DNA from 2 places in the Desulfotomaculum sp. genome. Region 2 is predicted to be linked to the other one. Evidence: predicted binding sites of a transcription regulator. Region 2 holds the regulator's gene; the other holds the start of a gene.

Region 1 (11,564 bases), on a different contig from region 2:
GGAGATAAGTAAAAGGAGCGTCGCAAACTACCTTTTGTAGTATGCAACACTCCTTTTTTATTTGAGCCAGGCAGCCGCTGGATCTTTGTCAAATTCTAAACCAATCAAGGTGATGGAATCATCAAATATGTCGGGACTATGATGTTCTTTAAAACGAAGGATGATCCCAAACATGGGTGATTTTGTGTTAAGCTCTTGAAGTTTCTGCAGGATTTGACCGGCTTTATCTCTTTGAAACTTAATTGCAAAGCCAATTGCATCTGCTGTATAGGCAACATAGAGTAGGTAAGCATCTTCTTCTTTATTGTATTGCCAACGATATTCAAACTTTCCTGTTTGGGCGGGTGCTATCCTGTTGTTTGGGTTAATTGTATTATAGACAATTTCAAATTCCGGATTCTCCAGAATGATACCAATAGTTGGTTTGGCCTTGCGAGGCTTAATGGTGCCTATACTACCACCCGTAGGCTCAATAACTTTAATTGTAAGTTCATTATTCACAAGCGGTTCCTCCTTTTGCATAACAGATCCATACCTATTTTGTCCACTGTTTCTTATAATACAGACTTAAATGAAAAAAAACAACATTAGATCGTATCTTATACTATTTAAGCCCCTTTTGGCCTATAAATCAAATGCTCCATAATAAAAACCGTGATGACTCCCACCACAAAACCATTCCCTATAATGGGCCTAATCGTTGCAGGAAAAGTATTGGTTACTTCTAAGGGTAAAAAGGAAACAATGATCCCCAACATCAGGGGTAACCCGACAATTAATCCATCATCAAATTTAAATTCATCCATGCCATCGAGAGCAACTAACAAACCAGCAGATATTTGTGAACACATGATATAAGTCATCACACTGCCGATGACTACGGAAGGGATGCCCCCAATAAAGGCAACTGAGGCAGGTAGAAAAGCCAATCCCAGCAAACCTATGCCCGCGGGTAAAAGTGTATACCGGGAGGCACAGCCAGTTGAAAGAATAACACCTGGGCTAAAGGAAAAATTTACAAGTCCAATAACCCCAAAAAAACCAGATAATATATTCGAAAGGCCAGTAAAGATTACCCCACGATTAACCCTATTCGGCATATCTTCGGTTTTTAACAAGGACCCTACGGCCTGAATGGAACCAAGATCGTTAATAACCAAAGCTAAAAAACTAATTATAAAGGCGATCATTACCCCAATATCCCAAGCAAAGGAAAAATTCAAATCATAAAAGAAATTTCCAACCAGTGGCAGTTCACTCTGGACACCTACCTGGGTGTGTCCAAACAACAGCCAATAAATAATACTACCAGCCGTAATTGCCCAGATAAGAAAGGTAGACTTCCAAAAACCGGTTAGAAACTTTGCCACCGTAAACATAATAAAAACATAAACCAAAGCAAAGGTGAAATTCTGTAAGGGAGCGATTGAGGAACTATTCGGTAAAATTAATTTCATGATCGTGGGTATTAGGGTGAAGGCGATTAACAAAAGTATGACAGCAATCACCCGGGAGGTGAATAGGTTCTTGATCCTGGCAAAGAGTCCCGTACTACTTAGCAAAATTAGGAAAAGGCCTCCTACCAAAATAGAGGTATAGATTATGTTTAGGCTTTTTCCCTGACTTGCTACGATACTTACAAGTAAGACCGATGCCGGCCCAACAATAATGGGCAAGCGATGCCCCCAAAGAATTTGGGCACAAAGGCTTAACCCTGTCAAGAAAAATAACTTTTGGATATAGATAACCTGTTGGCCTACATTGGAAAAATGAAGTCCCGCCACAACCTGACCAATTATAATAATGGTAGGCACGGAAATAGCTAACCATTGTAGCCCATATAAAACCAATTCCCCTAGGGGCAGTTTATCATTTAAGTTATATTTTAGCTGTATCTGTTTCATTGACTCACATCCTTCGTTGTTTTTTACCATCATTATACCTTAAATATTGACTGATAATTTCAGTAATTGAAACAGGACTAGCCGTTTAAAATGCAAAAGCCTATAATAATATTAGCTATTTATAATCGGAGGGGATAAAAAATGCTTCGACTTGGCAAATACAAGCATTTTAAGGGAACTTACTATGAGGCCCTTTACCTAGCAAAACATTCTGAAACCGAGGAACCGATGGTTGTCTATCGCTGTGAAAAGGACGGGAGTCTTTGGGTAAGACCCCTAAAGATGTTTACGGAGAAAGTTGAAAGGAATGGTCAACGAATAGACCGTTTTGAATATATCGGTTAATCTTCCATTGGTTTCCCTTTGCACGCTAATTAATTATTTGCATACTATAAGTTTACATAAAACGAGGAGATGATCCTATGCCTGCTGACTTAACCAGTTGGTTTGTCTCAGCCCTAATTGTTCTGCTTGCCGCTACTTTGCAGGGTATTACTGGCTTTGGCTTTGCCCTTATAGCCGTACCACTATTGCTTTTGGTTTACGAACCGCACACTGCCGTGGCCATAAATATCATGATTTCTATTGTCTCTCTTTCTTTCTTAACCGTTAAAGTGCGTCAGGTGGTCATCGTTCCGGTGGTAAAAAACCTTTTTTACGGCAGTCTACTGGGAATCCCACTGGGTGCCTACATCTTTTTACACTTTGATGTTCATTTGCTGAAACTTGCCATTGGCATTATAACAGTCATTTTTAGTGTGATCTTAATCAGTGGCTTAACCATTAAAAATGCAACTGGTAAGGTGTGGGAGAGTACGGTTGGCTCTATTTCTGGTTTTCTCACCGGAAGTATTGGCATGCCCGGCCCACCCATTATTCTCCTCCTCAGCAATCAAAAACTAGCTAAGGATCATTTCCGGGCCACCACTGCAGCCTATTTTGTATTGGCCTATGTAGCCAGTTTAATACTGTTATTCTGCCTGGGGGCCCTGGACAAAAATGTTGCCCTGAGGGCTATCTCACTGGTGCCTTTTGCCATCCTGGGTGGTCATTTAGGTTATCTTGTTTTCCCCTTGGTACCCCAGGCTAAATTTCGGCACGGTGTCTCCCTGTTGGTTTTAAGCACAGCTCTCTATTCTGTGGCTACTGCCATTTGGCATATTTAGACTTTGGGCTAAACAGCCCTTGGTCTCCTGATGACCAACCCCTGTAACGATTGCAATGCCGGCAGGAGCCTAAACCTTTCTCCCACTTCGGATAAAACCATTCGTTATCGACCATCATACACCCCGCATTCTGTCAATGAAACAGCCCGTTGAATGCTTTGTCGCCCCCACTTGGACTTAATTAAATCGGTTGCCCTGTCAATCTTTTCCTGTCTATCCTGCCCAGAAAAGATTGACAATTGTTTTTCCTCCTTTGGTATTAGTTCCGACAGTGTTAGCCCTACCAATCTCGCCCTCACTTCTTTCTTATCCAAATATTGTTCTAACAGAAATACGCCCATTTCATAAATTTCCTGGGTGATATCCGTGTAATGGGATAAAACCTTCGAATGGGACTCTGTAATAAAGTTAGGATCCTTGATCGTTAGACTAACCCTTCTTCCTATAAATCCGGCTTTGCGGGTTCGCTGGGCTACTTCCTCTGCCAATTCAAGAACAACCACTTTGATCTGCTCTAACCCCCGGTAATCCCTTGGCAGGGTTATCTGATTACCCACACTTTTAATTACTTCCAAGGAACCTGGGTCTACGGAGCTGGAGTCAATACCCCTGGCAGAATAATGTAAAACTTCCCCCACTAAGCCATAGCGGATTCTTAATAACTCAACGGGCATGGCTGCCAAATCCCCAATGGTTTTAACGCCAATTTGATTCAACCATTTACCGATTCTGGAGCCCACGCCAAACAATTCTTTTACTGGTAATGGCCACACCCGCCGGGACCAATCATCCGGTGAAAGAAAAATGATTTTATTCGGCTTTTCCAATTCCGATGCCATCTTGGCCATTAGTTTAGAAGGTCCGATGCCAATATTTACCCCTACCCCCACCTCACGGTTAATTCTAGTTTGAATCTCCTGGGCTATGCTTTGGGGCGTACCAAGATTTTTCAAGCAACCTGTAATATCCACAAAACTTTCATCAATGGAACAGGGTTCTACCAAATCACTGTATTCCCGTAGAATGCTGTTAATCCAACTGGAAAAGGCGGCATAATCCCGATGGGAAGGCGAAACAAAAACAGCCTGGGGGCATAGGGCCCTAGCTTCACTTATGATCATACCCGTTTTAATACCATATTTTTTTGCCTCATAACTGGCTGCCAGCACAATCCCTCTTCTTTGGCCGGGATCCCCCCCAACAATAACGGGTTTCCCCCTAAGCTTAGCATCCATGGCCTGATGAACGGATGCATAAAAGCTATTCATATCGCATAAAAGTATGACCCTAGACATAGACACCACCGAACATTTATTTGATTTCCTATACTTCATTATACCAAACATTTGTTCTTATGCAACGGGTTGTTGTTTACAATTTTTGTAAAATAGTGGTTTGTTTAGGACAAAAGCAGCAGTTTGATTTTTTTAAGAGTTAAACTATAATAGATTTATGATCTTTAGTTAGTGAGGAGAAATTTTATGACTGAAATAAAAAAAGTATTACGCAGTTGGCTGCCGACCATCTTAGTTGCACTTGCTTTATCTCTCTTTGTGAGAAATTATATTGCCGAAGCTAGGTGGATACCCAGTGAATCAATGCTGCCTACCTTGGAGGTCGGTGATCAATTATTCATCGATAAGGTATACTTTAAGTTTGAAGGAATTCAGAGGGGTGACATTCTAGTATTTGAGGCCCCTGCGGAGCTAGATAAGGACGATGATCTAATTAAACGGGTTATCGGACTACCAGGTGAAGAGCTTTCAATAAAGGATGGTATTGTTTATATTAACGGCAACCCCATAAAGGAGCAATACATTAGCGAAAAGCCTGACCGTGATTTCGAACCCTTTGTTATCCCAGAGGGTCAAATATTTGTCATGGGTGACAATAGAAACAATAGCTATGATAGCCGTTATTGGGGAGCACTTCCCATAAAGAATGTTATTGGTAAAGCTATCTTCAGGCATTACCCCCTAGGTCATATGAAGCTTTTCTAAATAAAGAAACAAGGGCAAAGTCCCTTGTTTCTTTTATATTACATGCTTATGCTCTAAATTAATATGGATAACTTTATTTGCCTTATCCCACTGTATATCTCCTCCAAAGGCCTGGGTTAAAAACCTAAGAGGCACCATGATGTTGCCCTTTATCCTTTGTACTGGCTGAGTTAACTCCACGGTCTGATTATTCCAGGCAGCCTTATTCGATCCCACCTGAAATTTAACCAGTGTCCCCTGACCAGTTATTAAAATTTCTTCCTGGTCGTACGCCACATTCAAACTCATCGTATCGGTTAAGCAACGAATCGGTGCTAAAACGGTTCCAGCAACAAAGATTGGCTTTTGATTAAGTTTACTTTGTTCTCCGTTTATATAAATGGCATTTACCCTTTGATACTGCTGAAAACCATAGTCTAACAAAGCTACGGTGTTGGCACTTCTTATCTCCTTGGTAGGTGACCCCAGTACCACACTAATGAAACGCTGACCCTCCCTTTGGGCTGTAGCTACCAAACACCACCGGGCCTTGTCTGTATAGCCAGTTTTTAATCCATCGGCTCCGGCAAATAGTTCTAATAGGTTGTTCGTACTCTTAATCGGATAAGCTCCGTTGCGGATGGTGGTAGTTTTCAGCCTGGAAAAATCCAATGCCTCCGGGTATTCCTCCAGTATTATTTTAGTTAACAAGGCAATATCATAAGCAGACATATAGTGGTTGGCGTTATTCATCCCCGGCAGGCCGGAAGCATTCATAAAATGGCTATTTGTAAGCCCTAACGCCACTGCCCTTTGATTCATTATCCGGACAAAGGCCTCTTCACTGCCTGCTACCTTTTCCGCAAGGGCCACAGCAGCATCATTGGCAGAAGCTACCATCATCGCTTTTACCAACTCTTGTAGGCTTAGAACCTCCCCCTTTTTCAAATATACCTGTGCTTCATTAACACGCTCAACCTTTTCACTAATCTGCACGGGTTCCGCCCACTGATGCAACCCTTGATGGATCTTTTCCAGTACGATATAAAGCACCATTAGTTTTGTGATGGAAGCAGGGTGAAACCTTTCCTGTTCATGCTTCGCATAGATTATTTGTCCCGTATCATAATTGACTAAAATAGCACCTCTCGCATTAAGACCATTGATCGAATTGACTAGCTTAGGGGCATAGCTCAAACTGCAGCTATGTTTTGCCGCACTTTCTTCAACCTGAACAGTCTGCCATTTGTCCGCTGCTTCAAACTGGGCTTCAACCGGGCATCGCACCCAGATTACCAGAGCCATTAGGCTGATCAAACATAGGGCACCTACTCTTTTCATTTCCAAGCCCCCTTGGTATTTTTGCTTGGCATGTCAGAAAGGATAAGCTTTATAACATGCAAAAACCTAAAAGACCTGGCGTTAGCCAGGCCTTTTAAAAAATATTCAACAATATAAAAAAAAGAACCCAATTAATAGAATTCTTGGTAAGGTAAAAGGATATCTTCACAGGTAGGGCTAATGAAGGATTGGATACAGCTATTCCAACTTAAAGGGGTTTCTAACATTGTCTGGAATAGCAAAAACTAAATATAAGGAGAGAACGCTATGAAAACCATCGGTCTAATTGGTGGGATGAGTTGGGAATCATCACTTGAATATTATAGGATTATTAACCAAACAGCCAAGAAAAAACTAGGTGGGCTACATTCTGCAAAATGTTTAATGTATTCGGTAGATTTTGCTGAAATTGAAACCTTACAGCGTCAGAACAAGTGGGAAGAATTGACTAATATAATGATTCATATTGCTAAAAACCTTAAAATTGGTGGCGCTGAATTTATTGTAATTGGAACAAACACGATGCACCTCATGGCTGACGATATAGAAAATAAGGCTGACATAAAAGTATTGCACATAGCGGATGTCACTGGTCAAAAAATAGTTGAACAGGGCTTAAAAAAGGTAGGTTTACTCGGAACCAAATTTACGATGGAAGGTACTTTTTATCGGCAGGTTTTAAAAGACAGGCATCATCTTGAGGTTGTTATTCCAGATGAAGATGAAAGAGAACTTGTTCATGAGGTTATTTATCAAGAGCTGTGTAAAGGTGTAATCAATGGGCCATCTAGACAAAAATTTGTTCAAATCATAGCGAACCTAACCCGGAAGGGTGCTGAGGGTGTAATACTAGGGTGCACCGAAATTCCACTGCTTGTAAAACAGGAAGATGTTGAGATCCCTATTTTTGATACAACAACCATCCATGCTGTTTCTGCTGTAGACTTTGCTCTGACCTAAGAATCGCCGTCGGTTATGCTTATGAGACAAGGGGACAGTTTTTATGTCTATAAAGCCAACGTTTATCCTTATCATCCAAGTCATGGGTCGTGATGTGATAAAAGCCACTTTTGCTTCTCTCTCACGAATGCCTTGGTATCAAGCCAAAGGAACTGTCCGAGACCACTGAAAAAGTGCTTCTAAAAATTCACCCTATACCATATGTTGTGATTCAACATGCGTTTTAGTCACAATATATTGAGTGAATTCTTGAAAAATGATACTTTTTCAGTGGTCTCGAACCGCCTTCTTGTGTTAAAGATGTAATTCAATGCCGCTTTTTAGAGATTTTGTGGGACAAACCTTGATACATTCTCCACATCTAATGCATTCTGGACTGTTAGGATTTTTCTGAACTTCTATATTCATCTTACATTTATCCGTACAAGCCCCACAACTGATACAATTTTTTTTATCCACTTGATATTTATAAAAACTAACTTTATTAAACAATGCGTAAAATACTCCTAAAGGGCAGATATAACGGCAAAAAGGTCTGTATATACATATAGAAGCCATAATCACACTAATTAGTATGAATACCTTCCAGGCAAATAAATAACCTACGGACTGCCTTAGGGAGGGGTTCATTAAAACCAATGGTATTCCCCCTTCCAGGGTTCCCGCTGGACATATATATTTACAAAAATATGGAGGACTTATACCAAATTCATTCACTAAAAACATGGGCAGCACGATAACAAATAAAGCTAAAATAACATGTTTTAAGTAGTTAAGCAGCCAATTCACTTTGTTATGTATTTTAAATTTTCTAAAAGGTATTTTATATAACAAATCTTCAATAAAACCAAAGGGACATAACCAGCCACATATAAATCTTCCAAAGATTACTCCAAATAATAACATTAATCCAACAACATATAATGAAAAATTATATTTTATCGTTCCAATAACAGCCTGTAGAGAACCTATCGGGCAAGAGCCAATGGCTCCGGGGCAAGAATAACAGTTTAAGCCAGGAACACATATTTTCTTGATATTTCCTTTATAAATGGTGCCTTGTAAGAAACCACCTATATTGGCATTTGCTGTTATAGACGCAATAGCTTGCGTTATTGTTCTTCTAGCCAATTCCAATACACTCTAGACATATGTTTATTGCTTTCTTAAGCACAACAACACCTACTTCATTTCTATGTACTCCCGCATATATTAACATCATGCTCATTCCTAAAATCCCATATTTCATTACCCCTCCAATTTTACAATTCTTAATTATATCCATACATTCACATCCTACCTCTTTATTAAACATACCTCACCTGTCAAACAGGATGAGGTACGTACTTGTCCTATTTCATATTTTTTAATCTGTCTTGCAACTCCTTCTTATATCCTTCTTTATCCATGGAACCGATCTCTAAATCTCCAATAATATTTCCTTCACTATCAACAAATAGTGTTGTAGGCACTGCCACTATATTATTTAATAAGCTATTTACAATCTGTTCATCTGGAATAATATTCGTATATTTAACACCTGCTTTTGATAGAATTTTTCTGGCTAATTCTTCATTGTCTGAGTCTGGTGTATCCGAAACAATACCAATCACATTAATCTTATCGCCCTTAACTTCCTCATACAGCCTTTGCAGATCAGGCAGTTCCTCTATACATGGATTGCAAAAGGTAGCCCAGACATTTATCATCGTAAGCTTGCTGTCCTTAAAAATACTGCTGTTTATTTCTTTGTTATCTAGCGTTTTAGTTCTAAATTCAACTTTCTTATATTTGCTTAATTCCTCTTCCTTGGAAACAGGTCTAAATGTATTAATCAAACCTTTAAAAGCTTTAATTTCTCCATGTACTTCTTCATAGGCCTGCTTCGATTTTTCTGTTAAGCCACGGGTGTTTGGCTTATTATTAAATAGTAAGTAAAATTCAAAATTCCCCTCTTTATCTAGTAAATCCTTATTTTCATATTTTGCGAATAGGTCTTTTTGAATTTCGCCTTCTGGCCTGCTTTTATCAAGGGTTACGATGGTACATACTTCTTTAAATTCCCTATATAAATCAATCAGGTTATCTTTTGCTTTTTGGATTTCCAGTTCATTTTTCGCTTCTAATTGCTTTTTCAGTTCCTTATCTAGGTTAATTCCTTTAGCATTCGTTTCATCCGATATGAAAATAATGTCTATCTGTCCTGTTATATTTTCTTCTGGCCCAGATCTATAAATTTCTATATTTTTCCCCTGACTCTCTTTCCATTTATCAGGCAAATTAAATTCAATTCCATTTTCTATAAATTTCACATCTACAGTCCTTGCAGCATCCGTTTTGTTAGTTTGCTTTGAATTTTCTCCTGTAGATTGATTGCACCCAACTAAAGATATTAAAATTGCCCCTAATATTAAAACCGTTAACATTTTTCTTTTCATACTTAATTCCCCCGTAAATCTTTAATTATTTTTCATATAGAAACTCCATCGCTCGGCAACGGATGCCAATCCATCGGGATAGATGGATCATGCACTCTTTATTTATTACTGGTAACGCGGAGATGGGCAGTCCCCTTCTGAGGAAAACCGGAAATAACACAAAAGAACCGTCCCCTTGTGTTTTTTGTGTTTTGCTTCAAATCCCCACCTGGTTACCAAGCGGGGAAATTTAGCAAACATTTCTTTATTTATTTAAAATGGTAACACAAGTAGGGATAATTACCATTTAGGGGAACCCGGAAGAACGGGGGAAGGGAATTCTGGTTTTGCCCCATGCACCCCGAGCAGTGAGTAACTAAAATCTAACAACTATTAGTCCGAGGAGGAATAATAATATATCCCCTGTCCAACGGTACCTATAAAATTATGATTTTCTATCCCTAATATTAATACTTCAGAACTAATAACATATTCATAATCACCGTTTATACTTCCCTTTACTTCAATCCACAAAAATGGTGACTCAACCGATTTTTTTTCAAACGTTAGATACAAATTCACACCATCGGAAAGGCCATTTAAGAGGTCTTTATTCTCTTCATCCATTATCTTATGATTATTTAAAAATATTCTTTGATTATATTTACTAGCGTCTACTGGAGCATCTCCTATTTTTATATAACTCGCATGTCTGACTTTATTGTCAATTATATTCTTAGCCAGACGTACATTTTCCTGCACGTTAGATTGCTTCGAAGCAATCTCAAATGATCGAACAAAATAAAAATAAAAAGAATAACCTAAACTTATTACAATTAAAAGTATAGATAATACAATTAGTAATTCAATTATAGTAAAGCCTTCTTTATTTCTAGAAATATTAGACAGCCTCAAAATAATCAAGCCTTTTTTAATCTATTTATCTATTTTAATAAAAGAATCAAGCTTAACAAAATACTTTCCTTCCTGGTAAAAAACAACAACAGAAATATCATAACCCTGAATCTCTTTTGTTACACCAGCATCATTGACGATTTTTGGGGTATCTTCATCATATTTTTTAAAGCAAAAAACCAATTCCTTTGATCTCGAACTGTCTATAAATAAATCATCACAAGAAACCCATCCATTTATACTTTTCATAGCATCTTCTGGATTATCATCGTTCCAAACCACAGCATACAACTGATCGGTTTTCTCCATTGCTTTAGCAATAGCCTCACTTTTAATCCCTGAATTAGATATACTAAAGAAGTTCCAACCAATGAGACTCGTGAAAGCACCAATGACTATTGATAGTATAGCTAAAGAAACTAATAGTTCAATCAGTGTGAAACCTTTCTGGTATCTTATCAACATATTGTTTATCATGTTATTTAGTTTGACCATTGCCCTCTCACCCGCCAGTTATTGTCAACAAGTTCCTCTTGTACTGTCCCTTTAGTTAGAAGTGAAGGTGGATCTTCTGACCAGATCAGAGAATTAAAGAATCTTGTATCAAGTTCGTTATTCGATAGTATTCTTGGGTTATTCGGGGAGCCACCCCCGCCAAGATCACATTTTCTAACAATAACAGTTCCTTTTGTCCTTCCAGATCCATTACTCATATCTAAATACGCATTAGGAGCATATATTATCCTCGGATAAGGTTCATTATTTGTCCATTCCAAGTAGGAGATATTATTTCCCTTGGAAATTATATCCCCTACGAAACCTACGCATCCTCCTCCTGTTATTTTGGCGGTCTCAACAAAAACTGAACCAACGAACTTCGTG
Region 2 (11,564 bases):
TACTATTGCTATGGCTGGTGCTTTTAATGTATGCTTCTAAACCTGGCCACGGAATGCCAAGGTCCTCCCCACCCATGGTAAATATTGCAATTGTAAACATTAAGAGTATACCTGGGATTGTTTTTATTAACTCGGAGGCTTTGTTCGACATCGTGTGACCTCTCCTAGTGATGATTCATCTATTCCATATTGCGCCTATCGCTTAATTATAGCAGTTATTTCAGCTAATATGAATTACTTAATCGAATAACTTACCCTAATAAATTATACTGCAAAAAAGCTTGCAGCAAGTAAAAAACGTTAGTAATCCTAACGTTTTTTACTTATGGTCAAGTTATTTTAACTTGTTAATGTTATTTCTTACGGAATTAATCGATTTTTTAAGGGCTGTCCGTTCTCCCTCATTCAGATCCAATTCAATGACCTTCTCCACGCCGTTGCCGCCAATTATCGCCGGCACCCCAGAAAAGACATCACTCTCACCATATTCCCCTTGTAAATAAGCGGATACCGGTAAGATACGTTTTTTATCCTTTAAAATGCATTCCGCCATTTGTATAACTGAAGCACTGGGGGCATAATAGGCACTTCCTGTCTTTAAATAGTTAACGATTTCAGCCCCACCTGTTCTGGCACGTTGCACCATGGCCTCCAGGCGATCCGCTGGTATTAGTTTCTCAACGGGAATGCCACCTGCATAGGTGTAACGGACCATCGGAACCATATCGTCGCCGTGACCACCTAAAACAAAGGAAGTTACATCCTCAAAGGAAATATTTAACTCCCTGGCGATAAAGGTACGGAAACGTGCGGAATCAAGAACACCCGATAAACCAAAAACCCTGTTTGGCGTAAAACCACTGGCCTTATAAGCTATATAGGTGCTTACATCCACAGGATTTGTCACCACAATTATGTAGGCATTGGGAGAATACTTTACGATTTGCTCTGTAACATTACGTACGATACCAGCGTTAATATTTAATAGATCATCCCTGCTCATGCCGGGTTTACGAGCCATTCCTGCGGTAATAACGACCACATCAGAATCCGCTGTATCAGCATAATCGTTGGTTCCCAGAATGATGCTATCATATCCTTCTACTGGCGCTGCCTCCATCAGGTCTAGAGCCTTTCCCTGGGGTATCCCCTCGGCCACATCAATCAGAACAATGTCGCCAAGTTCCTTTGCAGCAGCCCAATGGGCACAGGTTGCTCCTACATTACCGGCACCCACAATCGTAATTTTCTTTCTTTTCATAATAATCCTCCTGTACTAAAATAATATCACCAAAATATCACCTGTGTTAAGTGATTATTAAAGTGGTCATCCGTGGTGAGTAGGCAGAATCCCCATCGTTTACCGACCTAACCATCTCTTTATACCATGAATCGAGGTATCTCTGTTTAACTGTGCAATATTTCTGGTTAAGGGGATTTGTTTGGGACATACTTTAACACAATTTTGAGAATTACCACAGTCAGTAATTCCACCCAGATCCATTATTGCATCCAATCTTTCTTCCTTGTTCATTGCTCCAGTTGGATGGGAATTAAATAATTTTACCTGGGCCAGTGGTGCAGGTCCCATAAACTTTGCTTTGGCATTGACATTGGGGCAGGCCTCCATACAGCAGCCACAGGTCATACAACGAGAGATAGGGTAAGACTCCTCCTGTATCTTCGGGGCAAGACGCGGTCCCGGCCCGAGGTCATGGGTTCCATCAATGGGGATCCAAGCCTTAACCCTCTTGAGATTTTCAAACATAACAGAACGATCAACCATGAGGTCCCGGACAACGGGAAATTTGCTTAGGGGCTCTAATACGATTGGTTGTCGAAGTTGATCAACAAGGGCTGAACAGGCCTGCCTTGCCTTTCCATTTATGACCATGGTACAGGCGCCACAAACCTCTTCTAGACAATTGCATTCCCATACCACCGGTGCGGTTAGTTCCCCTTTGGCATTGACAGGGTTTTTTTGAATCTCCATTAGAAGCGAGATAACATTCATTTTAGCCTTATAGGGAATGGAAAATTCCTCCCAGTAGCATGGCTGGGTTGCGTCAGGCTGGCGTTTAATTTTTAAAGACACCCTTTGCGTCATTTGTTCACTGCCCCCTTATCAACATCGTATCTCCTTGGTCTAGGGTTAATCAGTGAGGTATCAACTTCCTGATAGCTTAACTCTGGGCCAGCGGTTGTAAACTTTGCCATGGTGGTTTTTAGCCACTTTTCATCATCACGCTCAGGAAATTCCGGTTTGTAGTGGGCCCCTCTGCTTTCATTGCGGGCAAGGGCGCCGAGAGTAATCACCCGTGAAAGCTGCAGCATGTGCCAAAGATGCCGGGTAAAGACCAGTTCCTGATTGGCCCAGGTGCTTTTATCAGCAAGTCTTATTTTAGACCATCTCTGTATGAATTCTTGTATTTTATCATCTGTCTCTTGGAGCCTTTTGTTATAACGTACCACCGTAACATTCTCGGTCATCCATTGCCCCAATTCAGCATGAAGCTGATATACATTCTCTGGACCATCGCTTTTATAGATATTCTCCATGAAGGACTGCTGCTTTTTTACTGCCTGCTCAAATATCTTTGGCGCAATAGCCTGAACAGACCTCGTTAAAGAATGAATATATTTTACTGCCTTTGGCCCCGCAACCATCCCCCCGTAGATAGCAGATAATAGTGAGTTCGCACCTAGTCGATTGGCACCATGATATTGGTATTCACATTCGCCACAGGCAAATAAACCAGAAATATTTGTCATTTGGTGGTTGTCCACCCAGAGACCACCCATCGAGTAATGCACTGCGGGAAATATCCTCATGGGAAGCTTGCGGGGGTCATCCCCCACAAAGCGTTCATATATCTCCAAGATACCTGCCAATTTTTTATCCAGTATATTCCGGTCAAGGTGGGAAACATCAAGATACACCATATTTTGGCCGTCAATACCAAGCTTTAATTCGTAACATACTTTGTATATAGCCCTTGTTGCGATATCCCTGGGAACCAAATTGCCATAGGCCGGGTACCATTCTTCTAAAAAATACCATGGTTTTCCATCTTTTATTGTCCAAACCCGGCCACCTTCACCACGGGCTGACTCACTCATTAATCTAAGTTTATCATCACCCGGAATAGCCGTGGGATGTATCTGAATCATTTCCCCATTGGCGTAATATGCCCCCTGTTGATATACGGCACCGGCGGCTGAACCTGTGTTAATCGTGGAGTTGGTACTTTTACCATAGATCATGCCGCACCCACCGGTGGCAAGTATCACGGCATCACTGGAAAAAGATTGCATCCTCATGGTTTTCAAATCTTGGGCAACAATACCCCGACAGAGGTTATCAGCATCGGTTACGATGGACAAAAAATCCCAGCCTTCATATTTTTCAACAAAGCCAGCCACTTCAAAGCGACGCACCTGTTCATCGAGGGCATACAATAGCTGCTGGCCGGTGGTTGCCCCGGCAAAGGCCGTTCGATGATGCTTACTGCCGCCAAAACGACGGAAATCCAGTAAGCCTTCGGAGGTTCGATTGAACATTACGCCCATACGATCCATCAGGTTGATGATGGCTGGGGCCGCCTCACACATGTTTTTGACGGGGGGTTGGTTAGCAAGAAAATCCCCTCCATATATCGTATCGTCGAAATGTATCCAAGGGGAATCACCCTCCCCCTTGGTATTTACGGCCCCATTAATGCCACCCTGGGCACATACCGAGTGGGATCTTTTAACTGGCACCAAAGAAAATAATTGTACCTTAACCCCCATCTCTACTGCCTTAATGGCTGCCATTAAGCCGGCCAAGCCACCGCCAACGATAATAATATTATTTTGCATCGCTATCCCTCCGGGTTATTGGATAAAGGCCCAGATTGCTGTTAGTCCAATCAAAGAAGAGAAAATAAATAACAGCATACATAATCTCCAAATAAAGGTCTGAACCTGCTCCCCCACAGCAATACCCCAACTGACAGTAAAATTCCATAGTCCATTGGCAAAATGAAAGCAAGCAGCCAGCAGGCCAATAATGTAAAAGGTTAGCCAAAGGGGGTCTGACAACAAATTATGCATGGTAATAAAATTTATTGACAAGCCAGTCAAGGAATGAACCAGCTTAAGTTGCCATACATGAATAATTACAAATACTAATGTTATCACAGCAGACAAACGCTGCAGATAAAACATCCAATTTCTTGCATAGGAATAGCTAAATAGATTATTCTTGGCCAAGTATACGATATAAAGCCCGTACAGCCCATGTATTGTAAGAGGTAAAGCAATAAAAATTATTTCCAAGGCAATTAAATAAGGAATGTTTTGCAGGAAAACCACTGCGCGATCAAATCTTTCTGGACTTAATATGGCAAATGAATTGGTTATTAGATGTTCCAAAAGAAAAAAACCAATGGGGAATAACCCCAATAAAGAATGAAGTTTCCGATAAAAAAAATGGTTATTGGTACTCACCGAGGACATCAACATCCTTCATCATAAAATTGAACTACATCCCCGCAAGCAAAGCATTGCATGAGAGCTAAGTTTACTCTAATGCATATCGTTTTTTCCCTTCCTGATATAAGTCTCCACCCAAGGAATCATTAACAACAATGGCCGGGAAATCTTTAACCACCAGCCGATAGATGGCCTCTGGTCCTAGCTCCGGGTAGGCCACAATGGTGGCTTCTTGAATACTTCTTGCTATCAATGCGGCTGCTCCACCAATGGCTCCAAAGTAAACAGCACCGTGTTTTTGCATGGCCTGGAGTACCTTTTCTGATCTGGCTCCCTTGCCAATCATGCCTTTAAGGCCTTGTTCAATTAAAAGAGGGGCATAGGCATCCATGCGTCCGGCGGTGGTAGGACCGGCAGAGCCAATTACTTTACCGGGACGCGCCGGAGCCGGGCCAACATAGTAGATAATCTGACCCTTGAGATCAATCGGCAGTTCCTTTCCTTGGTCCAGTAGTTCCACTAATCTTTTATGGGCTGCATCCCTTCCGGTATAAATGACGCCATTAATAAAAACCTGCTGCCCGATGCGAAGGCTCTTTACAATTTCATCCGATAGTGGTGTTGTTATGTTAACCCTTGTCACTCTGTGCACCTCCTATATGCTTACGGATTTATGTCTAGCGGCATGGCAATTAATGTTTACTGCCACGGGCAGGCTCGCAATATGACAACCAAAAATTTCGATATGTACTGCCAATGCCGTTGTTCTACCTCCCAACCCCGCAGGGCCAATGCCTAATTTATTAATGGCTTCCAGCAGTTCCTTCTCCAACTGAGCAATATCAGACAGCGGATGCGGTTCACCAACGGTTCTTAATAGTGCTTCCTTGGCCAACAGGGCACACTTTTCCATGGTCCCACCAATCCCCACTCCGATAATCAGTGGCGGGCAAGGATTTGGTCCCGCAGCCTGAACGGTATCTAAGATGAATTTCTTGACACCTTCTACTCCTTCGGCTGGCTTTAACATCTTTAATGAACTCATATTTTCACTGCCCCCACCCTTAGGGGCCACCGTTATCCTAATTTTATCACCTGCTACTATGCTGGTGTGGATTACAGCCGGGGTATTATCACCGGTATTGACTCTTGCCAGTGGGTGTTTAACCATGGATTTTCTTAAATAACCTTCAAGGTAACCCTTACGTACTCCTTCATTTATGGCATCAACTAAATTGCCATGGATAACTTGTACTTCCTGTCCTAATTCAACAAACACCACTGCTACTCCGGTATCCTGACACATTGGTATCGATTCTGCTGCAGCTATCCCCGCATTCTCCACCAACATATTTAAAATTTCCTTACCACTTTGGGAAACCTCTGTCTCATTGGAACGTTTAAAGGAATTTACAACATCATCTGCCAGCTTATAATTTGCCTCCTGACACAAGCGGGCTACTTCAGATATGATTACAGCACAATCTACGGTTCTAATGGTTGTTTCCTCCCTAATCTTTGTAATAACCGAATTTAGCCTTATTATCGGGTTAACCGCAAAAGGGCAAAAGACTGCCGCACCGTTACCGGCACCATCAAAGAATGAAAATTTTATGTCATCCTGAACCACAGCGAAGGATCTTGGGTCTAACCTCTCAATGAAAGAAAAGATCCCTCGCCACTGCTCAGGCTAACAACTACTATTAATATACCATTTTTTACAATAAACATATATTCATTCTACTGTTTATTCTACCCGATTGATTTAAAATAACATCGAACAAATGTTTTTATCTTGATCCAGAGTATGATATAATATACCAAATCATGATTAACCTTATTTTTCTTTGTGAAAGGTTGTGAACCCCGATGTTAAATCCTAGGGAATCAGAAGTTTTAAGGGTTATTATAGAAAATGTCAAGCAAAAGGGTTATCCCCCGTCAGTTAGGGAAATTGGGGAAATAGTTGGTCTTTCATCCAGTTCTACCGTTCACTCTTACTTAAAAAGATTAGAACAAAAGGGTTATCTGCGACGGGATCCTACCAAACCAAGAGCCATTGAAATTATTAACACGGATTCGGCCGATACCAGCCCTGCTTCATTCCCTGAGCAGCCGGATAACCAATACGAAGAGATGATCAATATTCCTATGCTGGGAGAAGTGGCTGCCGGGGTCCCCCTTTTAGCCGTTGAAAATTTTGATGAAAAGGTTACTTTACCCAGGAGTTTTACTGGTTATGGTGATTTCTTCATGCTTACCGTGCGGGGCAACAGTATGATCGAAGCTGGTATTTTACCCGGCGACCTTGTTTTAGTGAGAAGGCAGGAATCCGCCAATAATGGTGAAATAGTCGTCGCATTATTAGAAGACGAGGCCACCGTGAAAAGATTTTTCAAAGAAAAAGATGGCATTCGGCTTCAACCCGAAAACAGCCTCCTATCTCCCATTTTTGTAAGAGACATTAAAATACTTGGCAAAGTGGTTGGACTAATGAGAAAAATATAAAAAGGTCGCATAGCGACCTTTTTTTGTTGGATCTTTGCTAGTTTGAGTTTGATTGGCAATCTTTATTGTAGTGTGGACACATGCTGCAGTGTTCTGCCTTATCCTCTATGACATAACAATATGCACCTTGTTCCTTCCAACAGGGCTTGTTTAAGTTTACATTTTCACCCTTTTGTTGACTACCACCGTCACAATACTTGATATCCCAGCAGGGATACATACTAATAATCTGTAGCACACCTGCGATATTCAGTCCTTTTTCATTAATGAGATAATGAATAAACTGAAGTCTTTTAACATCGTTATTACTATATAACCTCTGTTTATTGCGACGGGCAGGTTCAACTAGCTTGTGCTTTTCCCAAATACGAAGGGTCTCTGGATGTACCTTTAAAAGTTCGGCAATAACGCCTATGTTAAACATAGGCTGATCATCGTTGCAAAACAAGGATTTATCTCCTCCTGTTATAAAATCTAATATCCTTTATTTATTATATAGTCTATAAACCCAATTTGTAAATTAGCTAAATTACTGCAAAAGATAAAATTATTACTATTTATCTTACGGTTTTGGGACAAACCTCGAATTTTTGTATTTTTTGCCGAAACTGGTATGGCCCTTTTAGACTTCTATCTCTAGGTCCAATAAAGGGGCATGCTGTTGAGCACCATAGACATCGGTTTCACCAAGGGCACCGGATGGGTAGGGCCGTACAATGGTAGCCTTGATGGCGTAGGCAGGAGAAAATTCGACAATTCCTATGACATCCGTCTCAGGAATGCCATAGAGTTTTGCAACGGTAGTTTTATTGATTACCTTCGCTGTACAGGCAGCTTCATATGATTTTTGATCCTTAAAAATAACATCTAAGGTTAGTTCATAGGGTCCAGAATTTTTACTTCGAATAACCGAAGCCAACTCAGTTAATTTAGCCTTTGACATTATTTTTCCTCCCCTGCATGAATGATTTCAAATGGAAACAATGCCACGGGATCATCAACCTGTAATAAGTGATAAATATTAAAGTTGTAAACAGCTCCGGCCTTAAAGTCCGAAGGGGAATAGGGAAAGGCCAGGTTGCCAGCTGTAGCTACCCGCCCAGGATAGCCATAGTGAAGCATGGTGGATCGGGCAAAGCTGCAAATGGTATTCGCTATTTCTTGGGTTTCTGCCACAGCCTCAATAATAATGCCCAACTCATGTGTCGTTATTGCCGGTTGAGGTTCAAGCTTACCCATTACCCCATCCTTGCCATAGATGTTAAAATGCAGGAAATACGCATAGCCGTACCGCTTAAAATTGTCTTTAACCCGTTCCCGCACAGCCTCTACGATATGATCTATTTGTCCGATCATAATGGGGTCACGGCAACCTGCTATGGATACAGTACGAAATCCTACTCTTTTAGCCCCTTCTAATTTGACGGTATATTTTTCACTGGGGATAAATTTACTGCCTGCTACCCGAACAGCCCTTTCGTTCTCTTGGCTAAAGGTTGTTGCACTGAGATCCAATATACCGCCAGGACCAGGTAAAATATAGGGATTTGTTTTCTCATAAAGGGTATGGGCAGCCACCGAAGTAGTTGTGCAGGAGCGGCTGGGATTTAAGGGTTCCACTATAAAACAATCTTCCCTTAGGGTGCCCAATAAACAATCACTGCCGCTGCCAGGGGAGGCTGCTATGGCACCGCACTCTAAAATTTTACCCATATGGATGGCCAAACCCTTATCAAAGCCTGCCATTAGTGCAGCGGCACTAAAGACTGCTGGGTCGTAAGACCTGCCGGCAAGCACAACCTTCGCACCCTTTGCCAGGACTTCTATTACCGCTTCTGGTCCCATCTGCCCGACAATTCTTTCAGTGGCAGTTATTTCAGTTTCAGTGAGTTCCGGGGCAGGATGCAGGGGAGAAATCTTGTTGGCCCGAAAGGCATCCAAAATATACTCCTTACTAAGTTCGGCATGGATAATACCCAAAGGAAACTGCCATTTTTTCTCTCTGGCTAACTCAAGAATTATCTCCAAGTTCCACTGCAGATGTGCCTCTGCTCCACAGCCACCGGCTGTACCAATGACAACAGGAATATCCCTTGCCAACCCTGCCTCAATCATTAATTCTAAGTCCCGTTTGACCGCTGTTCGGTCAGTAAATGATACGCCGGCACCCAAATAGTACGGTCCTGGGTCCGTAGAACCAGCATCAACAGCAATTAAATGAGGGTTACGATCCAAGCCAGCCCGAAACGATTCTTCAGGAAAACCGTAGCCAAGAATGGCTGTCGGTGATAAAACGCGATACTCTCTCAAAGGGAATCCCTCCAGAAAAATAATAAGATAAGACCTCTGTCTTATCTTATTATATACCCAACTGCCAGTTATTTCATTAATACCCTTGGAACATAAAGGTAAGTTTCGAAAAAACAACCTGCCGTGGGCCATAAGCAAGAACCCAAAGGCAAAATAATCACGAAGCCCAAGGACTATGGCCTTTTCCAAACTGAAAGCGGATGGCTATTTTCTATTTCACTTGCAATACATTTTTTGCCGCGTTTATGACACCAATGCGAACATATTCCTTGGATAACCCACCTTGCAGATACACAGCATAGGGTTGCCGCAAAGGAGCATCTGCGGTTAATTCCAAAGAGGCTCCTTGGACAAAGGTTCCCGCAGCCATGATTACATCATCTTCATAACCAGGCATATAGTCTGGTTCTGGCAAGGCATGGGCATCCACAGGGGAAGCCTCTTGAATCCCCCGGCAAAAGGCCACTAACCTTGCCGGTGTTTCCAAGGCAATGGCCTGAATAATATCGGACCTTGGTTCGTCAAAGGCAGGCGATACGTTAAAGCCTAATCGCTCAAATAACCTGGCAGCAAACACGGCCCCCTTGAGAGCCTCTGCCACAACATGGGGTGCCAGAAAAATACCCTGCATTAAAAGTCTTTGCACATCCAGGGACGGACCCACTTCTGCCCCAATTCCCGGTGCTGTCCATCGATGGGAAGCAGCTTCAACCAGATCCTTTCTCCCCACAACATAGCCGCCGGTGGGGGCTAACCCGCCGCCAGGATTTTTCATCAGAGAGCCGGCGGCTAGGTCCGCTCCCACAGCCGTTGGCTCCAGGTTTTCTACTAACTCGCCATAGCAATTGTCCACAAATACATATACCTGAGGGGCATGTTCCCTGATAAATCCTACTAATTTTTGCAGTTCCTGCATGGTTAACGGTGGTCGCCAGGCATAGCCCCGGGACCTTTGAATAAGAACAACTTTCGTACGGGGATTTAATGCTTCCTTTATGTTATCCCAAGCAAGGGTTCCCCCGGAAGTCAATTCCACCTGGTTATAAGAAACGCCAAAATCCTTGAGGGAACCAGAGGCATTGCCCCTTTTGCCAATGATTTCTTCCAAGGTATCATAGGGGGAACCCTGGACCGCCAGTAATTCATCCCCAGGCCTTAGGAGACCAAACAAAGCAATGGCTATGGCATGGGTTCCAGACACAATTTGTCCCCTAACCAAAGCTGCTTCGGCACCAAAAACATGGGCATATATTTTTTCCAGGGCATCCCGGCCAGCATCATTATAGCCATAGCCAGTTGTACCCCGCAAATGATAATCGGCTGTCCTCGCCAGATGAAAACCCTCCAGCACCCTTTGATGGTTTTTCATGGCCATTGCCTCGATGTCTCGGTAAACCGCTTGTACTTCGGTTTCCACTTCGTTGGCCAGACTTTCTAAAATATTTGCTTGCATAGTTCCTCCGTTTATGTAAAAAAATTTTGACCCTGAAGGTATTATATTTCCTCCAGGGCCTCTGTCAAGTCTTCTTTGTTGATCGTCATCAGATCCTGTCGTGAAATGTCCTTTTTGCTAACTAGACGAACGGCCTGCAGGCGCATGGCCCGTTCAATCAAATTGCGTACCAGTCTAGCGTTGCCACTATGTTCATGCCTTCTGGTCTGTTGCTCTATTATTTTTGCTAATTCCGCCGCCGCTGGCGATGCCAGTTGATATTGACGTTGTTTGAGCATAAGACCGGCAATTTTCATTAAATCATCAATGGAGTAATCCGGGAAAGTAATATGGATGGGAAAACGAGAGCGCAGGCCGGGGTTGGTTTCCAAAAAATAGTCCATTTCATCCTGATAACCAGCTAGGATGATGATTAGATTGTCCTTATTGTTTTCCATGCTGGTAACCATGGCATCAATGGCTTCCTTACCGAAATCCTTCTCGCCGCCCCTGGCTAAAGAATAGGCTTCATCAATAAATAGGATGCCGCCAACGGCCTTTTTTATTTGATCGCGGGTTTTGGCTGCCGTATGTCCAATGTACTCACCTACTAAATCAGCCCGCTCCACCTCAATGAGATGTCCCTTCGGTAAAACCCCCATCTCTTTAAACAGCCGGCCAATAATTCTAGCCACAGTGGTTTTACCGGTACCAGGGTTCCCTTTAAAAATCATATGTAAAACCATGGGTTCAAAAATTAATTTTTCCTTTTGTCTAAGTTTCTGGATTTCTACAAAGGCTTGAATTTCCTTAACTAGTTTTTTTACACTGTCAAGGC

What was found. The regulator LexA, encoded in region 2, represses DNA repair genes until DNA is damaged. The targets are predictions, from matches to a motif close to CNAACANNTGTTNG.
Region 1: the regulator LexA is predicted to act here: its motif matches at 4,410-4,423, upstream of dinB (DNA polymerase IV).

The regions. Positions count from the first base shown of each region.
Region 1 is NZ_CEVWQM010000014.1:75,213-86,776, reverse strand. It holds gene AC1U9Z_RS10105 (hypothetical protein) at 1-8, shown strand, start outside; gene AC1U9Z_RS10100 (hypothetical protein) at 58-501, opposite strand; gene AC1U9Z_RS10095 (uracil-xanthine permease family protein) at 609-1,904, opposite strand; gene AC1U9Z_RS10090 (DUF1653 domain-containing protein) at 2,046-2,249, shown strand; gene AC1U9Z_RS10085 (sulfite exporter TauE/SafE family protein) at 2,327-3,070, shown strand; gene dinB (DNA polymerase IV) at 3,175-4,365, opposite strand; gene lepB (signal peptidase I) at 4,552-5,070, shown strand; gene AC1U9Z_RS10070 (stalk domain-containing protein) at 5,104-6,390, opposite strand; gene AC1U9Z_RS10065 (aspartate/glutamate racemase family protein) at 6,658-7,350, shown strand; gene AC1U9Z_RS10060 (4Fe-4S binding protein) at 7,645-8,481, opposite strand; gene AC1U9Z_RS10055 (CD1871A family CXXC motif-containing protein) at 8,474-8,635, opposite strand; gene AC1U9Z_RS10050 (TlpA family protein disulfide reductase) at 8,703-9,788, opposite strand; gene AC1U9Z_RS10045 (hypothetical protein) at 10,161-10,529, opposite strand; partial or broken gene AC1U9Z_RS10040 (prepilin-type N-terminal cleavage/methylation domain-containing protein) at 10,590-10,682, opposite strand; gene AC1U9Z_RS10035 (type IV pilus modification PilV family protein) at 10,704-11,177, opposite strand; gene AC1U9Z_RS10030 (hypothetical protein) at 11,165-11,564, opposite strand, start outside.
Region 2 is NZ_CEVWQM010000004.1:11,303-22,866, forward strand. It holds gene AC1U9Z_RS03120 (YeiH family protein) at 1-151, opposite strand, end outside; gene mdh (malate dehydrogenase) at 335-1,261, opposite strand; gene sdhB (succinate dehydrogenase iron-sulfur subunit) at 1,361-2,107, opposite strand; gene sdhA (succinate dehydrogenase flavoprotein subunit) at 2,104-3,861, opposite strand; gene AC1U9Z_RS03140 (succinate dehydrogenase cytochrome b558 subunit) at 3,877-4,500, opposite strand; gene AC1U9Z_RS03145 (Fe-S-containing hydro-lyase) at 4,565-5,119, opposite strand; gene AC1U9Z_RS03150 (fumarate hydratase) at 5,132-5,974, opposite strand; gene lexA (transcriptional repressor LexA) at 6,346-6,984, shown strand; gene AC1U9Z_RS03160 (MerR family transcriptional regulator) at 7,022-7,432, opposite strand; gene AC1U9Z_RS03165 (DUF4387 domain-containing protein) at 7,607-7,927, opposite strand; gene AC1U9Z_RS03170 (acyclic terpene utilization AtuA family protein) at 7,927-9,294, opposite strand; gene AC1U9Z_RS03175 (methionine gamma-lyase family protein) at 9,506-10,747, opposite strand; gene AC1U9Z_RS03180 (AAA family ATPase) at 10,789-11,564, opposite strand, start outside.